Regions from separate parts of the Desulfosarcina variabilis str. Montpellier genome, predicted to be linked through region 2. Evidence: riboswitches for the same ligand, from Rfam matches in the RefSeq annotation. Region 2 holds a riboswitch; each other region holds the start of a gene.
What was found. Region 2 has a riboswitch for cobalamin ahead of Dvar_RS07595 (hypothetical protein). Riboswitches for the same ligand answer to the same signal wherever they lie in the genome.
Positions count from the first base shown of each region.

Region 1 (5,441 bases), 3.7 Mb from region 2:
GCACGACCAGGTTGAGCGCGGAAAATGTCTGCGTCTGGGCGCCTTCCGGCGTGGTCCGGGTGATGCGCTCGGCGGGTGTGCCCAATTGCTCCAGTACGGTAAAAGTCACGTCATCCAACCCATTTTTCGCAAGCAGCGCGGCCAGCCATACAGGATCATGAGACGGATCCGTATACACCGCCACCGTATCGCCAACCGACAGATGATGCAGCAGCTGGCCCGTATGGCTGCGGCCGTGCAGACTGATGACCCGCGCCTCCTGCCAGGGCACGCCCAGCCGGGCAAAGGCCGTGGCAACGGCGGAAACATTGGGCAGGATTCGTACCCGGTCGCCCCCTAAACGACGCATGAGAAAAGTACCGACGCCGAAAAACAGGGGATCACCGGAGGCCAGCACGACAATGGTCTGGTCGATCATCTCCCGCTCCAGAAAATCACCCAGCGCCTTGAGATTTTTGTCGATCACAAAACGCCGGCAGAGCAAATCTTCGAATGGGGCCAGAAGCCGCTTGCCGCCCACGAGAACGTCGGCCGACCGGATGATGGATCGCTGTTTTTCGGTCAGGTCGTCTGGACTGACGCCTGTGCCGATAATGGTGACTGGTGAGGACACTTAAGATTGCCTTTTTTCTATGATGCTTTTATCTCGCGATTGACATTTCGCATCATCCGGGAACATTGCCAAATGATAGTCATCTTCGACTTGCTTGGTAAAAAGCAAGACCAAATACTCTAGCTCTATTCCGCTTCGGTGTCAACAACGACGATGCCTTCATAGTCGAAAATCACATAGCCAACCTTCAGCCGATGATCGGCAAACCCTTGTGCACAGCGCCGGGCCTGTTCGGCCACATGGGCTACTACCGCCGGTGCCTCGGCCATGAGCGGATCAAAGGCGTGCCGGGCGGTATTGGCCTTTGCAACCGAATCCGCCAGCACCTGATTACCGGATATTTCAAGGGTCCACTGTGCCAGGGTTTTCAGGGTCAACTCGGATTTGGCCGCGTGGGTATGGGGAATGTTCTGAGCCATCTTGACCGCCTTGCCGAAAAAAACCGCCAGTGTCACAGAATCAAATCCGCGTTGGGCCGCTGCGGACATCGCCTTTTGAAAAAAATCACCGATCTGGATAAAGGCCACATCCTTTAAATGTGGCCACAACGCTTGGGAAAAGCGTTCGCTGCGCCGGCCGGTGGTCAGCACCAGGTGGGTGGCATCTGCGGCCCGGGCCACATCCATGGCCTTTTCGATGGTGGCCACGTAGGCGTCGTGGGACATGGGGCGCACAATACCGGTGGTTCCCAATATCGATAGCCCGCCCAGGATGCCCAACCGGGCGTTGAGGGTCTTTTGCGCCAGCCGCTCTCCCTCAGGGACGAAAACGTTCACCTGGATACCGGCATCGGTGGGATGCTCGCTCAGCACTTCTTTGATGCTGTTGGTGATCATGGTCATCGGACCCGGGGTAATGGCTGCCTGGCCCGGCGGAATTTCAAGGCCGGGCTTGGTGACCACACCGACACCGATCCCGCCGGTGATATGACGCGTGCCAGGGGAGGCCGTATCATCCAGCGTTACTTCAGCCCCAATTTCAGCCTTGTGGGTGATATCGGGATCATCGCCGGCATCCTTGATGATCGTTACACGGGCCTTATTCGGGGAAACTTGCGTGCAGCCATGCACGGCGATACGGATCGGCTCACCAGTCAGAAACCGGATGGTTACCGATGCCGGCGTCTGGCCGGTGAGTAAAAATAGAAGTCCGGCCTTGGCGGCAGCAGCTGCCGCGGCGCCCGTGGTAAACCCGGAGCGGAGTTTTTCAGGTGGCTTTTTCACCGTCTTTTCCTTAGTTGGTACTTGCGCACAGCGGCGTTGTGTTCTTTGATGGTGGCCGAAAACTGGTGCGTGCCGTCTTTTTTGGAAACGAAGTAAAGATAGTCGCTTTGGGCCGGGTAAAGGGCTGCCTGCATGGCTGCTTTGCCCGGGCTGGCAATCGGGCCGGGAGGCAGGCCTTTTATCTTATAGGTATTGTAAGGGGTATAGGTTTCAAGGTGGCGGCGCTTGATATTGCCGTCAAAATCGGGAATCCCGTAAATCACCGTGGGGTCGGTTTCAAGACGCATTCCTTTTTCTAAACGATTGTGAAAGACCGAAGAGATCAACGGGCGTTCTTCAGGGGCGCCGGTTTCTTTTTCGATGATCGAGGCCAGGGTTACCACCTCATGCACGCTCATGCCCATCTCTTTGGCCCGGGTTGCCCATTCCGTGGAAAAGGCGCTTTGAAACTGTTTGACCATGGTGGCGATGATGGTTTTGCTGTGCATCCCGCTGGGAAAGTAATAGGTGTCCGGGAACAGATAGCCTTCCAATGTATCGGCGTCAATCCCCAGGTCTTTGGCAACCTGCGGATTACGGGTGGCGGCGAGAAACTCCGCTTCCGGGGCCAGTCCGGCAGCGGCAACAGCGCTAGCGATCTGGACCAGGTTGAATCCTTCGGGAACGGTAACGCGGTAAAGGTGAACCCGCCCTTTGACCAATTGCCCCAGAATCTGCCTTGGTGTCATCGCGGTGGAGAGAAAATATTCCCCCGCCTGAAGCCGTTTGTCCTGTTTTTCAAGCCGGACGAAAATGGTAAACCGCAGAGCATTGGAGATCAGCCCTTCCTGCTCCAGCACCCGCGCCGTTTGCCTCAGCCCCTGGCCTGTGGGGATGGTAAACAATTTCTCTTTCCCCGGTGCTGCCCCAGACTGATCGGCCCATGACATGAGATGGTGGTACGACAGTCCCACGCCGCAAAGCGCCATGATAATAAGGACCATGCATGCGATAACCAGTTTTTTTACCATACCTTTTTCTGCCTTTTTGGGTAACGTGAGCCCCGAATCCATAAAACATAAGGCATGTCATCGAGGCTTGTCAAAGCACAAGTCACCGATCAGAATCAGCCATTGGATTAAGATCCTTGATACAGAAAACCGATTTTTGTATTGACATGCCGCCGCTGCCTTTCTAATAGACAAATCGTTGTTTTAAGATATTGCTCACAGGTGCTCCACCGGAGATAATAGGGAATCCCGTGCGAATCGGGAGCGGACCCGCCGCTGTAACACACGTGCTTTTGAGGGCTATACTGAAAGGCACGCTTTTTGGCAAGTCAAGTAAGGCCACTGTTTATCGAACGGGAAGGCCGCCAGAAAGGAAAGTGAAGCCAGAAGACCTGCCTGTGATGATCGCTGTACAGACTCTCGGGATTCAGGGGGCTGCGGCATCAATACCATTGCCAGGGATAAAAAACGGAAATCCCCGTGTCCATTTTGGGCACGGGGATTTTTAGTTAGGCGGGTCCGCCGGTGAACACCTCAAAGCGACATCTTTAGGATCGTGGCAACGATCCATTGGGTAACGATGGTCGTTCAAGTTAACGATGAACAGAAGTTCATCAAAAAGGAGAGGAGTTCAACATGGCACTGTCAGGAATGGACATCTACAAACTATTGCCCAAGACCAATTGTCGGGAGTGCGGACTGGCCACTTGTATCGCTTTCGCCATGAGTCTGGCGGCGGACAAAATCGAGCTTTCCGCCTGTCCGTATGTTTCGGATGCGGTTAAAGAAAAGCTGGCTCAGGCCGAGGCACCGCCGATCAGGCCGGTTACCATTGGCAGGGGTGACTTGGCTTTTAAAATCGGCGGCGAGTCCGTCATGTTCCGGCATGACAAGCGGTTCAACAATCCGACCGGTCTGGCCATGCGAATAGCTGACACCATGGCCGACGCTGACGTAAAGGACCGGCTGAAGCGGTTTGGTGAACTTCGTTATCAGCGTATGGGGTGCCTTTTGGGCGCGGACTTGCTGGCTATCGATGGCCAATCCAAGGATCCTGATAAATTCGTCGCGCTGATTGAAAAAATTACCCGGTGTAGTGATGCCAGGCTGATTCTGATGAGCGATGATCCCGTGGTCATGGCCGCCGGTCTGGCCTGCTGCGCCGAATCGAAACCCCTGATCTATGCGGCAACAGCGGACAATGCCGAATCCATGGCCGAGCTGGCCGTCAAACACGCCTGTCCACTGGTCGCGAAGGCCAAAGGGCTTGCCGAACTGGGCGAGCTATCCGGGCGGCTAACGGATGCCGGTGTGAAAGAGATCGTTATGGATCCCGGCGTACGGACACTTAAAGAGGCGTTCGCCGACCAGATCCACATCCGCCGTGCGGCCATCCATCAAGCCATCGGTACCTTGAGTTATCCGACCATCACCTTTCCCTGTGAGATGACCAACGACCTATCCATGGAAACGCTGATCGCAGCTACATTTATCGCCAAATACGCCGGTATCGTGGTGCTTTCCGATCTTCAGGGAGAAAGTCTTTATCCGCTGCTCATGGAGCGCATGGCGCTTTTCAGTGATCCCCAGGAGCCGATGATGACCCCCGAGGGCGTATACGCAATCGGTGAGCCGGATCGTCATGCACCGCTAATCCTTGCATCGTCCTGGGCCTTGACCTATTACAATCTCTCCCTGGCGGCGGAGGTCTCGCGTATACCGGTTTTTCTCTGCTTCGAGCGGATCACCGAGCCGGATGTCATGTGTTGGTGCCACCATTGTCTACACAGCACCCACAAGGGAAAATTCGTTGCCGAAAACACGGTCCGGTTCGTCAAGAAATGCAAGCTGGAGGAACGGGTGGACCATCGAACACTGGTGATTTCCGCCCGCAACGCCGAGTTCAAGGCCCAACTGGAAAACGCCCTGCCGGAGTGGGAGATCGTCGTCGGTCCTGGTGAAGCCGTCCACCTTTCGGGCTTTTTGCCGGAACTGGCCGAGGAGTTGAGGGAAAGGAAAATCGCCTGAAAAAGTTGAAAAGGCATCGTCACTTTCAATTGGCGGTCGTCTAAAGAATGGGGCAACGATACGGCTGTTTAAAAACGAATACGAGAGAATGATAAGGTATTTTGATGAATAGAGCGGATTGCGGAAAAGGATGCGCTGCCGGAACGTTTAACAGGATTATCGGTTACGTTACGCTGATTGTTTTTTTCTCTATCCTTATTTCAACAAGCTGTGTTGACGGCTGGGCGGCCGATCGTTTGCCCGTCCAGCATGCCGGCTTGTTCAGGATGGGCCACCTTGAAGACGGTTTTAGAAAAGTGACCGACGGCGCGGGGCGATCATTGCTCCTGGCGCCCAGGGGAAAGCCAATCCCGTCTGCCTACCGGAATTTGCCCACAATCACGATTCCCGTCAACCGCGTGGCATTGGAGTCGGCTGTTTACGCTGCGTTGTTAAGGCCCCTGGATGTATTGGAGAGTATTGTTGGCGTTGGTGTGCGGATGGACATTTGTTATATGGACGACCTGAAAAAGAAGATTGCCAAAGGAGAAGTCATAAAATTAGGTTGTGATGGCCCCATGGACTACGAGCGATTGAAAGTGCTCAGCC
Region 1 covers NZ_CP159846.1:5,422,227-5,427,667, reverse strand. The annotation lists gene cbiE (precorrin-6y C5,15-methyltransferase (decarboxylating) subunit CbiE) at 1-613, opposite strand, end outside; gene cbiD (cobalt-precorrin-5B (C(1))-methyltransferase CbiD) at 739-1,836, opposite strand; gene mltG (endolytic transglycosylase MltG) at 1,833-2,846, opposite strand; cobalamin riboswitch at 3,029-3,240, shown strand; gene acsC (acetyl-CoA decarbonylase/synthase complex subunit gamma) at 3,462-4,853, shown strand; gene Dvar_RS24480 (ABC transporter substrate-binding protein) at 4,958-5,441, shown strand, end outside.
Region 1: linked by a shared signal. The riboswitch ahead of acsC (acetyl-CoA decarbonylase/synthase complex subunit gamma) and the one ahead of Dvar_RS07595 (hypothetical protein) in region 2 are both predicted to bind cobalamin.

Region 2 (5,441 bases):
ATTTTGCGAATCCTTACGAACGGCGACTTTTTACAAGTTCATCATATCAAACAGGCTCTTAGACACTGAGACCGACAAATAGGGGAATGCAACTAAAGCCGATCCCGATGGCGATGGCGAACACCAGGCCGGCGGCTGAAATGATGGGCATATACTTCCCATGATTCATCCCCAGGGTCTGAAACGCACTCCAGAATCCATGGGAAACGTGCACGGCCACGATCAGCATGGCCGCCACGTAGATGGCGACATAAATGGGGTTTTGGAAAGCGGCGCTGACGATTTCGAAAATCGTGGTGGCGGATTTATCCACGAAATGAAAGTTCAGCAGGTGAAACAACACAAAGCCAAGAATCAGCAGCCCGGTATAAGGCATGGTGCGTGATCCCAGACTGCGCCCGCCGGCGCTTTTATTGACGCGATAGCGCTGGGGACGGGCGTTCAGGTTTTGCAGGAAAAGAATCAATCCGGTGGCGACATGGATCAGGGCCATCAGCAAAAGACCGATTTCGGCAGCCCTTAGCAAAGGCCCCAGTGCATGGAGGTGCTCGGCATAGGCGTTAAATGGATCGCTTCCGCCATATATGGTCAGGTTGCCGGCCAGGTGACCGGCCAAAAAGCCGATGAATCCCAGACCGGTCAGGGCCATCAGCAGTTTCTTGCCGATGGATGATTGAAAGGTGTGGATGAGCCAGTTCATTAAAGCCTCCCTTGGGCGTCAGGTATATGGCAATGGGCGCAAAACAATGAAGATGAAACCGAGCCTTGCGGTCAGCTGTAAATGGGCGACTGATGCTTTAGAGCCTGCTTGGTAAATCCTTCTAAGGCCCGCTAACGGCGTTGGAAACTGTCTCAAAATGCTCACGTATTGCATATATGCTCCGCTTTTGAGCCACTTTCCGCCTTGTTATCGGGCCTGATCCAGACTTCCAAAACAGGCGCTTAGGGGCGATTTCATTTTCATCGTGCGAAGCGCTAAAACGTTTTCAATAGTTCAACCAGTTCCTTGACGGCATCCGCCGAATGATATAGGGCCTTTTGCTCATCGGCGGTCAGCTCGATTTCGATCACCGTTTCGATCCCACCGGCGCCCAGTTTCACCGGTACGCCGATGAAGAGATCGTTGATCCCATATTCTCCCTGCAATAGCGCTGCGCAGGGCAGGATCTTCTTCTTGTCCTTGAGGATCGATTCAGTCATTTCCACGGTGGCCGAAGCCGGGGCGTAATAGGCGCTGCCGGTTTTGAGCAAGGAGACGATCTCAGCGCCCCCATTGGCCGTTCGTTCCACCAGTGCCTGGATGCGATCGGCGGAGATTAGCTCGGTGATGGGAATACCCGCGACGGTGGAGTAGCGCGGCAGGGGCACCATCGTATCGCCATGTCCGCCCAGGACGAAGGCGTGGGTATTTTCCACGGAAACCTTCAGTTCCATGGCGATGAAAGCCCGAAAACGTGCCGAATCGAGAACCCCAGCCATGCCGATTACCCGGTTTTTGGGAAAGCCACTGGCTTCATGGGCCACATGGCACATGGCGTCCAGGGGATTGCTGACAATGATCAGGATCGAATTGGGTGCCTGATGGCTGACTTCGGTAACCACGCAGCGCATGATCCCGGCATTGGTCTTGATCAGATCGTCGCGGCTCATTCCCGGTTTGCGCGGGATGCCCGCCGTGATGATAACCACATCCGAATCCTTGGCCGCATCATAGCCGTTGGTTCCGGTCAGTTTGGCATCATGTTTTTCAATGGGCGCGGCCTCGGTCAAGTCCAGGGTTTTTCCCTGAGGAACGCCTTCGACAATATCGATTAGCACCACGTCACAGAGTTCTTTTTCGGCCAGGCGCTGCGCGGCGGTGGCGCCCACATTGCCGGCTCCCACAACGGTTACCTTTTGATGCATGTGATCGTTCTCCTTCGTTTGAGTATTGTTCAACGTTTAAATAACTGATCGGTAAAAACCCAATTACGCGTCTTATGCCTTACCAGGGCAAAAAGGTCACTTTCGCCAGAGTTCAAGGTGGGGGTTGAGAAATGGGGGTCTATCGGTGGCAGGGAAATGATAGATCCGCTTCAGGAGGAATGAATCCAAGTTTAACGACGGGCGTCGCGCGGGCACTTATCAATCCACCGGCAAGCCCCCATTCCTCTCCCCTTCACGAAGGCTTCGACCTTCTTTTAATCACTACTTAAGCCTGTTAAGACGCTGGGTACCTCCGTTATATAATCAAGTTGGGGTGTCAATGGCGTATGGTTCCTTCTGATTTTCCACCATGGCAAACCGTTTATTATTTCTCACCAACGTTAATCAACCCATGATTTTACATGCAGGTGCTAAAAATCGGGCGCTCGCTTAAAAAATTAAATATTGTTAGCCTGGTGGGTTTAAAGAAGGAGGCGATTGACAGGATTATGCCTTTATTGTATGGATAAAGACGAAGCGCACTCCACCACCGGAGGCTTCACAGGGAAAGCAGCTTGGATACCTTGCAGGGGATTGAGCTGCTTTCCCTACCAACCTTTTTTAAAAAAAATTTATTTCCTAAATTTAAACGGTCATTTTTAGCCTATTTTATTTCTCACCAACGTTAATCATAAAAGGGATTTGAGGGCCTCAAAGGAATCGACAGCGCTCGTTGGATCACCGATTCTCGAGTAATTATGGGAATCGATCCAAATAAGTTGGGGAGAGTTCTTCATCATATTCATTTTTGCATTCTTTAATTTCTTTTTTCACCACCAAATTCGGCATTACTCAAATAAAAAAGCCACAAAATCAACCCCCCATTACAAAAAGGAAACCTTCATGGCTTACATTGTTATTACAAGTTCTTTTTAATTGTTACGAATGAACGAAGTAAAGAAGGCTTCGACCTTCTTTTAATCACTACTTCTCTTAATTTATCGAATACGGAATGTCAAGTTCTCATTGCAACCGGTCGAACGATTTTCCCGATTTCATCATTTCAAAGCAGGATAAGCAGTAAACCTGATTACCGTATTCAACAGCATGTATAATGCAAGTAAAAAAAGTCTGCGGCAGAAAGCGCCATATCATAGTCGATACACAGGGGCGGATCATCGGAATAACTGTCCATCTTGGGTTTTGATAGCGTGGACACACATAATCGCGCGAACCCCTGGCGCACTTGGACCTGTTGCGCTGAATGACATTCATCGTACGCCTACAATTTCCTATTCGTGGATGGGCAATAGGTAGTATAAGCGTCAGTCTCTCAACTCGTATACCGGAAACATGGATTCGCCTTTTGGATGATGGTCCGTACGATACAGGCACCCTTTCTCCTGCAACCGAAAGTCAGGCGTATCGCTGGTTCCCAATGTGTGGTGGATGGTCCGGAAAACCAGGCCATCCGATCGCAGCGCGTAGTCAGGAGATTCTGACCACCCCAGTTCATGATCTACCGTGCGGTAGAGTTTCCCATCCTGAATAACATAGACCGGAGCATTGGATTTTCCGCCAGGGTAGGATTCCGTCCGATAAATTTTTACTGGACATTTCAGGGACATGGCAATTCTCCTTTGTCGTGGCATAGACAATTAATTATCTAATATTTAAAGACAAAGTACTTAACATGGTTCTTGAACGATATTGTTCATCATGGAGAAATTACCGAAAAGCATGGTGGATGGTGCGCTTGGATAGTGTGATAAAAAAGGGAAGCTTATGGCGGGTTGATAATTGCTAAAGCCACATCTGGATCAACATAAATATTATCTTGCAGACAGTTGAATCCGTTTACAACCCGTTAATTCCGCCCCATCACTGTACACCGCAGCTGGTCGGTAATCAGCAAGGCAGGTCTTCTGGCTTTCGGTTCAACCTACTCTCTGCTCCTTCCCGTCCGATTTTTTCTGGACAGTGGCTGTGGCAGATTTCGTCACCGATCACAGCGGCGGGACCACTCCCGATTTGCACGGGATTCCCTATTAAGCAATTGTGGCACCTTACATGAACCATTTACTGCTCCAATTCAAGACAATTGTCAAGAACAAGTTTTTATAAAAAATGCCTGGGATTCAATCACCATTGTCATTGGCTGCTTATCTCATTTATATTATGCTGCTTACTCGAATCTGCCGTTTCGATTTTTGTCATGCGCCTCTATGATCATGCTGGCAAACATGTCATTACATTTCCACCATACGCGAACACCGGCCATGCCCTTCTCGTCGAAAAGAATCGTCAGACGCTTCAGAATAAACGAATGGGGGTGGGTACGGCTTTGTCGCGGCAGAGTATTTCACCTCCGAAGACACTTTAATACGAAAATGGAGGAGATAGGAAGCTATTGAAGAACGGGGCAAGACTGTAACCGGAGGAAAAAGAGAAAAGGCGCTTTTTGGGAAGATCACTATCATGCTACGGCCGTCGAGACCGGGGAGCATCTACTGCACAACATCGTATATGTTGACATGAACATGGTTCGGGCAGGTGTGGTCAGCCATTCGAAACAGTGGCCGCACGGTGGGTACAACGAACTACCTAGTGTCCGTCCAGAAATAGGAAAATTTGGTCGAGATCAAGGCGTACGAAAAATTTTACCACAGGCGCCCGAAGGAAGTGCCCTTGGGGTACATATAGTTGATATTCCGAGGATAAAATTTTTCGCGCAACGCCGATATCGGGCGAATGCTAAGACAAAAATAGTGTAACGGCCTACCTCGCCTATGCGGCAAAAGTGTAACGGTTGGTTCTACTATCCCGCAGCGATACCCCGCCCCAAAAATGAATAAACGTACCCCGCCTACCCCGCTGTAATAGCTCCCGTTGGCAATCGTCTTTTCTGCAGTTCTATTGTAAACCGTAATGGGGCATTCGTATGGTCCAGGAAAATGAAGAGAAAGCCCGGAACTATCCCTTCCGGGCTTTCAAGGTGAACTCCGTATCAAGGCCGGATGTTCAATATGTAAATTACTTTAAACTCCGGCGACGTTCAAGGCCGGATGTTAAAGTTGATCCAAATATCCTGTCGTTGGTGCAAAAACGTTTTTTGTATGTGCCGGCGCTGCTTTCGTGGGCATGCTTATTGTTGCGATGCATGCCGCATCGCCGGTCGTCTCCAGTCCCGCCGAAAAGCGCAGCGACGCTACCGTCAAACCCCAAAAGGCAAAAAGACCCACTGTTTGGCCGAAAACCGCCGGCGGCATCGGAAAATCAATCCACCTTCAAAAAATATGGATGATCATACTACTACAGGCCCTTGGCAATGGGGTACGGTCCTGTCACGGGAAGAAAATCCAGTACATTTTCGCATAGGTTCTCGATGCCGCTGCCATTTTTGCGGTCGAACAGGTGAAATTGTCAGCCATTTTCCTCGCCGTGGCTATGGGTAAGATCTTTTTCACAGAATTTTTCACGCAGATAAGGAGGCATTATCATGAAACGACGGTTTACAGGGGGAGAGCTGTTTCAAC
Region 2 covers NZ_CP159846.1:1,703,463-1,708,903, reverse strand. The annotation lists gene Dvar_RS07610 (succinate dehydrogenase cytochrome b subunit) at 59-700, opposite strand; gene mdh (malate dehydrogenase) at 976-1,905, opposite strand; gene Dvar_RS07600 (transposase) at 2,226-2,321, shown strand; gene Dvar_RS07595 (hypothetical protein) at 3,231-3,533, opposite strand; cobalamin riboswitch at 3,803-3,989, opposite strand; gene Dvar_RS07590 (DUF1007 family protein) at 4,091-4,261, opposite strand; gene Dvar_RS07585 (hypothetical protein) at 5,047-5,283, shown strand; gene Dvar_RS07580 (hypothetical protein) at 5,405-5,441, shown strand, end outside.

Region 3 (5,441 bases), 4.2 Mb from region 2:
CGTAACCGTCATCGTTTCCAAACTGACATCCGTTTGCTCCCCGGCAATACCCGATGTCGCAATACAGCAAACCAGCAAAAGTCCTCCCATTATCCAGCCACTCAGATTTTTCATCCCCCCTCCTGTTCCTTGCCCATGCAATGAAATGGGCCCAGACCACAAAGGCTTGCCGAGCCGGTGGTCAATTAGCGTGACAACCCCGTGCTCTTACACCGGAAAGGGTTTGGTCTGCGAATCCCATTTGATTTTTTATTTGTCCGAAATGAATGATAAAAAGGGAATTGAAAATTCAGATGTTTACTAAGCATTAACAATGCACTGATGAGGATTCATGCCGAATTGATTGCGAAACGCCCTGGAAAAGGAGGACAGGCTGTTGTATCCCACCTCAAAGGCCGCCTCCGTGACGTTCACCTGACGGGATTCCAGCAGCTGCTTTGCCTGCTGCATTCTTATCTTTCTCAGATACCCAAAAGCGGTGGTATCGAACACTTGATGAAACCCACGGTTCATTTTGGCGTGTGACATTCCAACGGATCGGGCAAGGTCAAACAGCGTTGGCGGGTTTTGCATATCTTCGGCTAAAAGCGATGCAGCCTGATGGATCTTTTCGATGTCCACCAAGGTGCTACCACCGACATCCAGAGGCGTCTGTGAGCGCCGGTCAATCTGCTTCAACCGGCAGGCAATCAATTCCAGCGTTCTGCTCTCGAGAAACAGCCGGCGGGTAGGCCCGGTGAGCGGGCAGCGCAGGATGGATTCGACGGCAGTGTGGATTTCCGGTGTAATGGCGCCGGGTTGATAATACCAGGAGTCCCTGGATCCATCCGCAATTGATCTGAATGCGCTCGGAAAATGTTCACAATCGCCCCCCACAAGCGTGTTAAACACGTTGGGCTCGATAATGATCGAAAAAGAAATTCTACGCGTATCCTCGCCATCCACGACGGTGCCGGACTGGCAAGGAAAATAAAACAGCGGGCACTCACCTCCACATGTTGTCACGGACCGGTCCATTCCCACACAACGGCCTTGCATTCGACCGGAAACGCAAAATCCGAATCCAAACCCGGGCCGATTGCAGGTGACCTGCCACACACAATCCTGTTTCACCTGATAGTCAGCGATAAACAGACAAAATCCCGGACGGAATTCTATTTGTTTGATGATGCCTGTACCGATCATCTCCGGTAATTGCCAGCATGCTTCCCCAGACCCCGTAAAATCGGACCAAACACCGCCGGACAGATCCATTTCATATCCGTTTATCGCTTTTATGGTAATTTGGTGCATAATAACATGTCCTCAAAATAAAAATCCCCGCTTCCACAGTGGAAACGGGGATTCCGTGTTCAATCCCTGACGGCACAACGACAGGCTGAATTGACTCCTTACCCGGGAGCGATTACAAGCCGATCCGCAGGCAGGTCTTCTGGCTTCACATCCATCCCGGCGGCCTTCCCATTCGAGCATTGCCGAACAGTGACACGCATTGCCAGGATGCCCGCTTTGAACCAGTCAAAGCATATGTGTTACAGCGGCGGGTCCGCTCCCGACTTTAACGGGATTCCCTCATAGGTCCTTGCGAACGCCTGCGAATTAACAAACGATGTTGTTTAAAGCATCTCAGATTGTACCATGTCAATCGTTTTCCTAAACTGGGCGTTTCAAATTTCTTCGAATTACAGACTGTGTAAATTTTATTGTGTATTTCGAAGTTTTTCCTCATAAATTTGAAACCCGTTGGGATTGCCGATCTTACCGCATCTACCGCGTTAGGTGGCTTCCCGCATAGGCGACTATAGCGGAAAGCCACCTGCCTTGTATCTGCGGCAAGCTCGACAATCGCCCAGCTTAGGTTTTTATTTCCTGGCAATATCCAGTTCCATGGGCATCATGGGGGTCTCGACCGTCGCGCTCTCCACGGATGCAAAACCGGCACGCTTCATCGCCTCGGCGATTTCACCGCTGTTGAACATGATATCCTGCCCCGAGAACATCCAGGCCATGCTTCCCAGGACATAGGCCGCAGGCTGGGTACGCTCTTGCGTGAGCCCATCCGCGTGGCTGACGAATACGCCGCCCGGTTTCAGGGCATGATGGATTTTCTCGATCATCGCGTCCAGTCCGGCACGCGCGAAATTGAGCGTCGCACTGGCCCAGATCAGATCGTAGCCTTCGCCAATCGGGTCGTTTAAATAATCACCGCCCATGGTCGTCACCCGATCCGCCATCTCGTACTCGGCGATGAATTCCTCGGCCACCTGGGTTACCGCCGGTTGATCAAAAATAACCCCTCTCATGTTGGGATGTTCGGCTACCATGGCCAGGCAGTAAAGCCCTGGCCCGCCCCCTAGATCCAGCATTTTCTCAAAAGATTCGAAGCCCTCAATCTGCGCGATCCTGGTGGCCATTTGTTGGGCCGCGCCACTCCGCTGGTAGTTGGCCATGGAGCGGGCATGGGCCGCCCAGATGGCTTCGTTGCCTAAATCGACTGGCTCATCTGAAGGCCCGGAGCGTAACCGCTGGCCGATATCCGCCATGATGGATGAGGACATCTGGTCCATCATGGAAAACATCTTGCCCAGGTAGGCCGGGCTCTGGCTGTGAAGCGTCACCTGCGTATCCGGGCAGTTGTGATAGCAACCATCTTTTTTAAACACCAGGTTCAATGCGGTGAGACCGTCGAGCAAAAAACGGGTGTACTCTGGATGCGTGTCCAATTTGTCGGCCACTGCCTCGGCGGATTGCGGCGTGGACAGGTAGTCAAATACTTTCAACTCAATGGCCGCAAGCAGTAATTGGGACTTGGTGTGGCCGTTGGCGATATCGAACAGTGAATCGATCTGCAAATTTAGTTCAGGTAGTTTCTTCATGATAATCCTTTCATTGTTGTTTAAAAACGACAGGTCACCTGCAACCCAACTTCTCCCGGATCGCTGTAGATGATATAGTATCCATCATAGTAGCCATAAGAATTGTATTCCTCGTCAAAGATGTTCTTGCCGTACAGGTAAACGTCAAGATGCTCGGTTTCGTATCCGATCCGGGCGTTGACGAGCTCATAGGCATCCCTTTTGTACTGGTTGGCCCGGTCCAGATACATCTCTCCGCAGCCGATCAGATCGGCCCTGGCATACAGGCCGCTTTGGAAACGGTACTGGACACCGATGTTGAAGGTGTATTCCGGGGCATAGGGATTCTTGTTACCGGTGTAATCCCCCAGGGCATCCTTGAAGTCGTCAAATTCAATATCGATGTAGCCCACACCGGCCATCATGCTCAGGCCAGAGGTAATGTTTGCCGTCATCTCCAGCTCGATGCCCTTGCCCGTGGCTTCCGCCGCATTGGTCAGGTACGACTCCATGGGGGTCACGGCCTCGGTCACCTGCATATCGGTGAGATCCATCAGGAAAACGCAGCCATTGATCATCAGCCGGTTGTCCCAGAACAGGTTTTTCGATCCGATTTCATAGGACCACAATTTCTCCTCATCGTAGGAATTGTATTGGGGATCCGAGGCAAACGTGTTGAACCCGCCCGACCGGTAGCCTTTGGACACACTCACATAGGTCATGGTGGATGGTGTCCAGTTGTATTCCAGGGCCAGTTTGGGAGAGATTTCATCCCAGGAATCATCGATGGTGGTATTGAGGATATGATTCTCGTATTCCTGGTCCTGGATCTCATAGCGTAGGCCGCCGATGATGCGAAGCGACTTGATCGGTGCATAGCTGATCTGGCCAAAGGCGGCGTAGGCCTCACCATTGAAATCACGACGCGTCGTGGATGCCATGGCCGGGAAATCGGAATCCGATGCGAAACTGAATTCATTGCGGTCGTTGTCATAATAAAAGCCCGCCAGCCACTGCAGGTTTTCGGACGATGAATCCACACGCAGCTCCTGGGATATCTTGGTGTAGGTGCTGTCCTTATCCGAATGCATCAGCGTCATCGGGCTGAAATCCCAGTCATTGGCCATTTCATCGTCGAAGACCCGCCTGGCGGTGATGGACGTTAGCGTCAGCGTATCGCTATAATCGTAGTTAATTTTCAGGGCCTGGGTATCCGTGCGAGCCTGGTTGCTCCCTTGAAAATTGGAAGCCACCTGACGGTCCGCAAATCCGGACAGCCCGTAGGCGGCGGCGCCAAATTCGGTCAAACTCATATTGACGGCATCGTCGTCATATTGAAGCATCGAAGCAATCAGGGAGACATCCACCCGGTCCGCCGGCGTCCAGCGCAGATGTGCCCGGCCAAACCAATGCTGCCTGTCATCGACGGTATCACCGGTGAGGGTGTTTTCCATGAAACCATCCTTCTGGTAGAACTTTCCGGCGATGCCCATAAAGAGTTTATCGGTTTTAAGGGGGCCGGAAAGATTGAGCGTGTAGGACTGTTTCAACCCGTCGCCGGTCTCAAAGGAAAGCAGTTTGCCCACATCGGCAGAGACTTTCGCCCGGAAGTCGTTATCCGGCTGCCGGGTGATGATGTTGATCGCCCCGGTTTCCGTGTTCTTGCCATAGAGCGTGCCCTGGGGTCCCCGCAGCACCTCTACCCGTTCGATGTCCAGAACGGTATCCTCGTAACCGGTGGAGGACAACACAGGCACCCCATCTACAAAAAGCCCGCTGGACACCGTCAGGGTTGTCGCGTTGGCATAGATGCCTCGCATGACCGGGGCGTTCATGCCTGAGGCCCCTTCATTATTGATCATGAAGTTGGGCACATAATGGGATAGTTCCCCGATCGATTCAATGTTGCGGTCCTCGATTTCCGTTTGGCTCATTACCGTGACACTCACCGGCACCTCCTGAATGTTTTCCTCCTGCTTCTGTGCCGTCACCGTTATTGTTTCGAGTTCAACGGCTTTGCGTGATCCCGTTTGCCTATCCGTTTCCTCAGCCAAAACAACACCAGCTCCAGCCGTCCAACTGATGATACCAAGCAGAAGCAAAACCCAAGTGAAACCGGCTTGAACCACCCCATCCAGTCCTTTTTTCATCACCGTTCTCCAATCCGCTCATGTTCAACCCATATGGCTCGATACTTTTATAAACCTAAGTTAATTTGAAGCTACTAACAAAGAAGCCCTATATCACTCCGATCGACTTTCCGGCTAACGCTCGATGAACATTTATTGACGCAAAATGAAAAAAGACAGGCTCTCAGAGGTCACCCCAATAGCGATAAAAATTTGAATCGTTAATGTCGGGAATTTTTTGTTGACATTGGCGTTTAGCTTATATACACAATCTGGTTATGAACGAGAACAACGTATCACCCCTTGCGATTGCTGAAAAATTTAGCCGTGTGGTCAAGTTGTGGCATAATTTGGAAAAGAAACCACAGAAATTTGGCACTGATGAAGATCTTTACAGTTCGGAAATACATCTGATTGAAACGATCGGAGAAAACAATAATTTCAGTGTTACCGATAT
Region 3 covers NZ_CP159846.1:7,182,302-7,187,742, forward strand. The annotation lists gene Dvar_RS32445 (TonB-dependent receptor) at 1-114, opposite strand, end outside; gene Dvar_RS32450 (helix-turn-helix transcriptional regulator) at 301-1,293, opposite strand; cobalamin riboswitch at 1,405-1,611, opposite strand; gene Dvar_RS32455 (methyltransferase) at 1,863-2,876, opposite strand; gene Dvar_RS32460 (TonB-dependent receptor) at 2,897-5,005, opposite strand; gene Dvar_RS32465 (MarR family winged helix-turn-helix transcriptional regulator) at 5,263-5,441, shown strand, end outside.
Region 3: linked by a shared signal. The riboswitch ahead of Dvar_RS32450 (helix-turn-helix transcriptional regulator) and the one ahead of Dvar_RS07595 (hypothetical protein) in region 2 are both predicted to bind cobalamin.